DNA from 2 places in the Neobacillus sedimentimangrovi genome. Region 1 is predicted to be linked to the other one. Evidence: riboswitches for the same ligand, from Rfam matches in the RefSeq annotation. Region 1 holds a riboswitch; the other holds the start of a gene.
The links. Region 1 has a riboswitch for cobalamin ahead of GZA11_RS11260 (ABC transporter substrate-binding protein). Riboswitches for the same ligand answer to the same signal wherever they lie in the genome.

Region 1 (4,220 bases):
TACTGGTGCACCAATAAGTGCCGTGATCACCCCGATCGGTAATTCTGTTGGGGAAATAATGGTTCTAGAAAGCAAGTCAGCTAAGATTAAAAACCCACTGCCAGTAAGAATCGATAAAGGTAAGAGGTGCTTATGATCAGGCCCCCACAAAATTCTGCAAAGATGTGGGATCACAAGGCCGACAAATCCAATGGTGCCTGACACCGCTACGGCTGCCCCTGTTAAAATAGATGCAGCCAATAAGATAAGGAGCTTTCTTTTTCGCACATCCACCCCTAAATGCTGGGCTCTTTCTTCCCCGAAGGACATGGCATTTAATTCCTTGGCTTGAAAGATTAATAGGAATGAGCCAATGATAAAAAATGGAAGAATGATTTTGATGTATTCCCAGCCTCGCATTGAAACACTTCCAAGGATCCAGCCGATTATTTGCCGGAGCTCATCACCGGTAAGTGCAATCATGAGAGAAATTAAAGCACCCAAGAAAGAACTTAATATGATACCAGTTAATATAATGGTTTCCACTTTCATCGATCGATCAATTTGACGTGCAAAAATAAGAACTAAAAAAATAGATAAAAAAGAAAACAAAATGCTAAGAACAGGTAATGTATAGGAACCAATAAATGGAATAGAAAGTTGAAAAAACAATGTTAATACGGCTCCCACAGATGCTCCAGATGAAACTCCTAAAGTGTAAGGATCTGCCAACGGGTTTCTAAGTAGACCTTGGAAGGCTGCACCGGCAATCGCAAGAGCAGCTCCTACAAGTCCTGACAATATGACTCTCGGCAAACGAATATTCATCACAATACTCGTAAACATCGGTTCAATATCATAGGTCAGTCCCGCAAAAAGTTTTGACCCGATGATTTGAATAATAGTTAAAATCGGAACAGAAACCGTTCCGATCGAAATAGCAAATATCATAGAAATAATAAGAAATATGAATGCGATGGTGTAAGCTAAATAAGTATTATTTAAAAACTTCCGGATAGATAGCCTTTGCAAGATCCTCTACTCCTTCAACAATCCTCGGACCTGAGCGGGTGACACGATCAGAATTAATATCAATGACTTGCTTATTCTTAATAGCCTTCACATTTTCCCAACCTTTTCTACTCAATACTTTTTCTGCTGGATTTTCAACATAATATCCATATGTTGTAATGATGACATCAGGATTTTTTTGAATCATTGCTTCTTGATCCATTTTGATCCAGCCTTCTTGATCTGCCGCAATATTTTCGGCATTAATCCAACTGAGCATTTCATTCATAAAAGTATTTTTACCAGTAGTATAAATTTCTGGTTCAGGTGAGACCTCAATTAATACCTTTTTCTTTTCTTTGATTTCAGCAGCCTTTGTTTTCAATTCTGCTAATCTCTTCTTCATAGCGGCAATCAGTTTTTCCGCATTTTCTGATTGGCCAGTTGCTTTTCCAATCATCTTAATCGAATCATAGACTTGTTCAAAATTTTGTGCATCATTTACCACTAATACAGGAATCCCTACATCTTTTAATTGTTGCAATGCTGCTTGTGAATTAAGGGCCGTCGAAGCGTGAGCAAGTACTAAATCTGGTTTTAATGAAATAACTTTTTCTTGATTAAATTCCATACCACCAATTTTTTCTTTTTTATTGACTTCCTCAGGATAATTATCAAAATCGGACACGCCCACCACTTCATCTCCAAGTCCTAATGCGAAAGCAATTTCGGTATTACTAGGTATGAGTGAGACAATTTTTTCAGGCTTCTTCTCAATTTTCACCACTTGATCGGAAGCATCTTTAATAGAAACAGGAAAATCTTTCACTTCCGCTTTTTCTTCAACATTTTTTTCCTTTTGAACTTGATCTTTGGATTCACCACATCCGGCCAAGCCACCGATGGTTAATAAGAGTGCAAGCAATAACCAATGCAACCTTTTCATTTTAAAATCCCCCTACTTTCTTGTGTAATTCCATTTTCTGTACATGTTTTTATAAAAACAAAAAAACATCCCTGCTTATGAAGGATGTTGGCATGAACATACAATAATATCCATTATTGTTGTTTCGTTTCCACCCCCCTATCCTCGTAGGTTTTTGGCGTACTTGAAATAGGCAGGTCTCCTGGCTCATGAATCATCGCTTCCTATGTCTTCCCATCGTTCAGACAGTGACAATGTATAGGTCGCTCCTCATTTACAGTGGCGGGACCGCGTTGGATTTTCACCAAACTTCCCTTTTAAGTTAAAAACTTATGTCCATTAAGTTTTTAAACACCTATTTCTATGTATTTAATTTTTATCCAATTCAATTATAAAGAAAGCAAAATGTTTTGTATATAATTTTTTCGACAATTCTTTTTATCATTCGAAATTTCTACTTAAGTTGGCCATTTCAATCGCTACGGTAGCCGCTTCCCATCCCTTATTACCTGCTTTTGTACCAGCGCGTTCGATTGCCTGTTCAATGGAATCAGTTGTTAACACCCCGAAAACAACTGGTAATCCAGAGTTTAATGCTACGGTATTTACTCCTTTGGCTACTTCATTGCATACATAGTCAAAATGTGGTGTGGATCCACGGATAACAGCCCCTAATGTAATGACCGCATCGTATTTTTTGCTATTTGCCATTTTTTGTGCAATTAGTGGAATTTCGAATGCACCTGGCACCCATGCAATATCTACGTCCTTCTCCTCTACCCCATGTCTTTTTAAAGCATCTTGAGCTCCACTTAATAATTTGCTCGTGATAAACTCATTAAAACGCCCAACGACAATTCCAATTCTTAATCCAGTACCTACTAAATTTCCTTCAAAAATACGTCCCATCTTAAACCCTCCAAGTAAATGATTGTTTATTCTATTTTTTAATGACGAAGATGTTGTTCATGATGTTCTTTCTTCGTCCGGTATTCTATCAAATCTTTAATGGTAATGAATTTTAAGTTAAAGCGATCCGCTATTTTACGAAGCTGCGGAACACGGGCCATTGTCCCATCTTCATTCATAATTTCACAAATAACACCAGCAGCCTTGGCACCTGCCAACTTCGCGAGGTCTACTGCTGCTTCTGTATGACCATTTCTACGAAGGACACCGCCCTCTTTGGCAATAAGCGGAAAGATATGTCCTGGCCTTTTGAAATCCTCTGGTTTTGAGTTTGGATCCATCATACTTAAAATCGTAGCTGATCGTTCAAATGCGGAAATTCCTGTTGTCGTAAATTTATGGTCAATACTAACGGTAAAGGCCGTTCCATGAGAATCAGTATTGACTGTTACCATAGGGGACAGATCAAGTTTTCGTGCTAGTTCTTCTTCAATTGGCACACAAATAAGTCCTCTCCCATGGGTGGCCATAAAATTAATAATATCAGGTGTGGCTTTTTCTGCTAAAGCGATGAAATCACCTTCATTTTCCCTGTCCTCATCATCACAAACAATGACGACTTTCCCATTTTTCAAATCTTCAATCGCTTCTTCAATAGTATTGAACATGCTGATCACTCCTTTCATGATTCTCTGACTGACATGTTAGTAAAATCCATTTTCTTCTAAAAATTTTTCCGTTATTCCCGTCTTTTTATTTTGTACTGGTTCGCTTGAAAAATGGCTCAAAAAGTGCGCGACATATTTACCTATCATGTCACATTCCAAATTCACGATATCTCCAGGACCTTTAAGCCCTAAAACGGACTCAGACAATGTATGGGGAATGATGGATAAAGTAAAACCTTCATCGGATACACCAAATACCGTCAAACTTGTCCCATCAACCGCAATAGAACCTTTATATATAACATATTTCATAATTTCCGGCCCAGCCGCAATTTCATAGTAGACGGCGTTTTCGTACGCCCTTTTCTTCTTTATAATCCCGATTCCATCTACATGACCGGAAACAAAGTGGCCACCAAATCTACCCTTAGCCGCCATCGCCCGTTCCAGATTGACCTTCGAACCTCGGGTAACCTCGTTTAGACTCGTCGCTTTTACAGTTTCTGGCATGACATCTACCGTAAAGCGATTTCCAGAAAATGAGGTGACGGTCAAACACACGCCATTTACGGCAATACTGTCGCCTAGATGTATATCTTCTAGGATTTTCTTCGCTTCTATGGTAAGAACGAACGAATTTCCTGACCGTTGAATATTTAATACCAACCCAATTTCTTCCACTATTCCAGTAAACATATGATTTCTCCTTCATTTGGTTAGGTAACAAT
Region 2 (4,220 bases), on a different contig from region 1:
AACTTGATGAAAACATTTCTACTTTCGGAAGAAGAAAATAAGTAATTAATAATGCAACTGATTCCCTACGCAAATGTTTGTATTCAATTAATGGGCAGGATTATGGAATTAGAATCTCCTTTTGAATATAAAAATTTTTTTTTAAAAATAAAGTTTATGTACTATACACTGCATTAGGGAGAGATTGTTTCAATGAAGGAGCTAAACGCGACTGATTATGAAAAACAATTGATAGAAATAATCAAAAGTGACAAATATATTATGTCAATTCTGAAAGTGATTGAGAAATTAAATTTAAACGATGCTTGGGTATGTGCTGGACTTATTAGAAATAAAGTTTGGGACATTTTACATAACACAGTAACTCCTTTAAATGACATTGATGTTATTTATTTTGATGCTTCGGATACTTCGTGGGAAATGGAAAAGCAATTAGAGAATGAATTAAATGTTTTGCTTCCAAATCAGCCTTGGACAGTAAAAAATCAAGCCCGTATGCATTTGAAAAGTGGCTTTAATCCCTTTTCTTCGACATATGATGGTGTAGCTCATTTTCCAGAAACTCCAACTGCAATAGCTGTAAGACTCTGTAATAAGGAACTTGAGATTATGGCTCCATATGGAATACAGGATTTATTTGAAATGAAGGTAAGACCTACACCATTTTATAAAAAGGATAGCGAATATTATTCAATTTATGTTGGACGTGTTAAAAAGAAAAAATGGGATGAAATATGGAGAAGTTTGTCTATAGAACTTTAACATGAATATCTAATTTCATATTCTACTAACTGGAACGATTGAGAAGATAGGTCAGCGAAAATGATCAAACTTTTTTACAAAAGTTGTGCAATGTTTCACAAATAAATGTCCCGTTTTGATCAATCTTTTTTTCAAAAGGGGTTCTTTTAACTTCGCGTAAAATGTGGGTTTGTGAGGTATTTTTGATTAAACTTTTTTAAAACCAACAGAAGTGGATTAGCGAAGGTCGAGGTCTGGCTGAGGCTCTGCTTATAAGTCATGGCTAACGATTCAAGATGTTTCTGACAGTAAAGCGTGAAATTTTAGAAGAAGTTGGTTTGAAAGTAAAAGATAGCTTAACGTATGTACTCAGTACATAACAGTTACTGGTGAAAATGTAGTAAATATTGTATTTTTTTGCGAATATGAATCAGGTGAGGCAATTCCTAATAGTCCTGATGAGGGTGAAGATGTGTTGTGGTTAACGACTGAAGAAAAGAGTATCAGACATGCCGAATTGTTGATTTCAAGATCATAATTAGTACTGGGGTGGTGGTTAATGTTGAAGAAAATATATGTGGTTAGGCATTGTGAAGCAGTAGGACAATCCCCTGATGCACAACTTACAGATAAAGGACTTAAACAAGCATTTGAATTATGTGAGTTTTTTTCCAATATTAAAATAGATCAAATTATTGCAAGTCCGTATAGGCGTGCCATTGAATCTATTCAACCACTGGCAAAAAGATTAGGTTTAGAAGTTGAGATCGATAGGAGATTGACAGAACGTATTCTTAGCACTAAAAATCTTTCTGATTGGTTTGAAAAACTTAGAAGTACATTTGAAGATATAGAATTGAAATTTGAAGGTGGAGAGTCCAGCAGAGAAGCGATGAACCGAATTGTTGAGGTTGTAGATGAGATTTTTAGTAGAAACAATGATCATACAGTCGTTGTTACACATGGTAATTTAATGTCCTTACTTTTCATGTTTTATAGTAAAGATTTTGGGTTCGATAATTGGAAAAGTCTTAGTAATCCTGACGTATTTCTCTTAATTAAAGAAGGTAATCAGGTAACTTTTAAAAGGATATGGAAATAAAAAAGGTACCCACAATGAAGATTTGTAATTAAGCTAATGGGGATGTGTAAAGGGGGATTTTTGGACTATACGTATAAGAACTATTCAAAATATGAATCGAGATACTTATTAAAGATTCTCTATTACAGCGAATTATACACGGAGAAAAAGTATTCGAGAAACAATATAACTTTGATAAAGACAAACAAATGCCTTCGTATAATTGTCTATAATTATTTCACGAAACTGATGAAACATTTGAAAATTATTATTTGTGAGTGCCATTGATAGAAATTGATTTTATGGGTCGTCTAGTAATTTATGCGGTAATTGATGATATTCTAGATTGGTTTTACGTATTTTTGTAGGATTAGAAGGTTGTTTGGTGCGGTAATGTCATTAAAGTATATGGGAAAAGGAATGTAAAGTATAATTCGTAAATTTTATCTTTTCTGAATTATTTATTGTATTTTATTAATTATTATGATATAGTGGATAAAAATTACATACCGTGTAAGAAGAGGTACCACGTAAAGTGTGTTTAAAAGGGAAACTGGTGCAAATCCAGTACTGTCCCGCAACTGTAATTCGGAGCAACTCTTATTATTGCCACTGAGTAATTGGGAAGGCAAGAGAAGCGATGATGATAAGTCAGGAGACCTGCCTCATTCTAGTACACACCAAAGCTCACGGGGAAATGGGCGGTGTTTTGTGCGATTCTATCAGTGTGTTTTCACGCTTATTTGAGTATGCATAGATTAATCCGAAGCTGTTTCCTACATGGGAAACAGCTTTTTTAGTTGTTATATAATAAGGAGGCTTATCAAATATGAATGTCATTAGTACTGTAGTAGGGTATCCGTATATCGGGCCGAAAAGAGAATGGAAACGAATAATTGAAAGATTTTGGAAAAATGAATTAACTGAACATGAATTTGAAGCGGAGTTAAAGCAACTTCGTATTGATCGCTTAAAGCACCAGCAAGATTTAGGGCTAGAATACATCACAGTCGGTGATTTTACAAAGTATGACCGTATGCTTGATCTAGCGGTTATGTTTAATTTAATTCCAAAGCGTTACGATGTATTAGAAAATCCGACAAAAAATGAATTGTATTATGCTATGGCTCGCGGGGCAAAAGATGTAGTCGCGTGTGAAATGACAAAGTGGTTTAATACAAACTATCACTATATTGTGCCGGAATATGAAGGACAAAAATTATCCTTACAAAGAAATGATATTTTAGATCAATTTTTAGAGGCACGTGATGAAGTAGGAATTATTACAAAACCAACAATTATAGGTCCTTATACGTTTGTTGATTTAGCGAAAGGTTATGATGAAAAAGAAAAAGCATTATTTATTCTCCAACTCATTCCATTATATGCTCAAGTAATTAATGAATTAACAGAAGCTGGGGCAGAATGGATTCAGATTGAAGAACCATCATTTACAAAAAACCTCCCAATTGAAGAAATTCAATTAATTGAGGAAATCTATAAGCAACTTTGTAAGTTAACACCACACGCTAAATTACTTGTACAAACATACTTTGAGTCATTATTTGCTTATGAACGTTTAATCCAGCTACCAGTTGATGGTTTTGGATTAGACTTTGTTCATGATAATAAACAAAATTTAAAATCCATCCAAAAATTTGGGTTTCCAAAAAATAAAACATTAAGCATTGGTGTTATTAATGGTCGAGATATTTGGTCAGTTAATTTTGCGGAAGCAGTTTCAATCATTAATTCAGTAAAACAGTTAACAAATATAGAAAATATATGGATTAGTTCTTCTTGTAGTTTACAGCATGTGCCTGTGTCAAAAAATATGGAAGAAAAGCTACCAAAAGAGTTATTTGATCATTTAGCCTTCGCTGATGAAAAAATACGTGAAATTGCACATATTACGCACTTTATGCAAAAAGGAAGTTGGTTAAAAGAAGGATTAGTTGCAAATAGCATGAAGGTAATTCAAGCACTTGCGACGCATCCGGTTCGTCAAAATAAACGTGTTGAAAAAGCTTTAGCCAATTTGACACCAATGGATTTCAAACGTTCTGTTTCATATAAAGAGCGTCAGCAAATTCAAAAGGAGGCATTAAAGTTACCAGATTTCCCAACAACAACGATTGGTAGTTTTCCTCAATCTACCGAAGTAAAGAAAACACGTAGTGCTTGGCGTAAAGGTGAAATCAGTGATGCACAATATGCTCAATTTTTAAAAGAAGAAACAGCTCGCTGGATACAAATTCAAGAGGAAATCGGATTAGATGTTCTTGTCCATGGGGAATTCGAGCGTACAGACATGGTGGAGTATTTTGGTGAGCATTTAACAGGATTTTCCTTTACAGACTTTGGATGGGTGGTTTCTTACGGTTCACGTTGTGTGAAG

Region 2: linked by a shared signal. The riboswitch ahead of metE (5-methyltetrahydropteroyltriglutamate--homocysteine S-methyltransferase) and the one ahead of GZA11_RS11260 (ABC transporter substrate-binding protein) in region 1 are both predicted to bind cobalamin.

The regions. Positions count from the first base shown of each region.
Region 1 covers NZ_JAAFZF010000032.1:30,570-34,789, forward strand. Annotated here, with positions in the region: gene GZA11_RS11255 (FecCD family ABC transporter permease) at 1-1,011, opposite strand, end outside; gene GZA11_RS11260 (ABC transporter substrate-binding protein) at 977-1,936, opposite strand; cobalamin riboswitch at 2,091-2,289, opposite strand; gene ribH (6,7-dimethyl-8-ribityllumazine synthase) at 2,357-2,824, opposite strand; partial or broken gene ribB (3,4-dihydroxy-2-butanone-4-phosphate synthase) at 2,890-3,492, opposite strand; gene ribE (riboflavin synthase) at 3,529-4,188, opposite strand.
Region 2 covers NZ_JAAFZF010000013.1:16,155-20,374, reverse strand. Annotated here, with positions in the region: gene GZA11_RS06575 (nucleotidyltransferase family protein) at 193-762, shown strand; gene GZA11_RS06570 (histidine phosphatase family protein) at 1,301-1,843, shown strand; cobalamin riboswitch at 2,327-2,504, shown strand; gene metE (5-methyltetrahydropteroyltriglutamate--homocysteine S-methyltransferase) at 2,652-4,220, shown strand, end outside.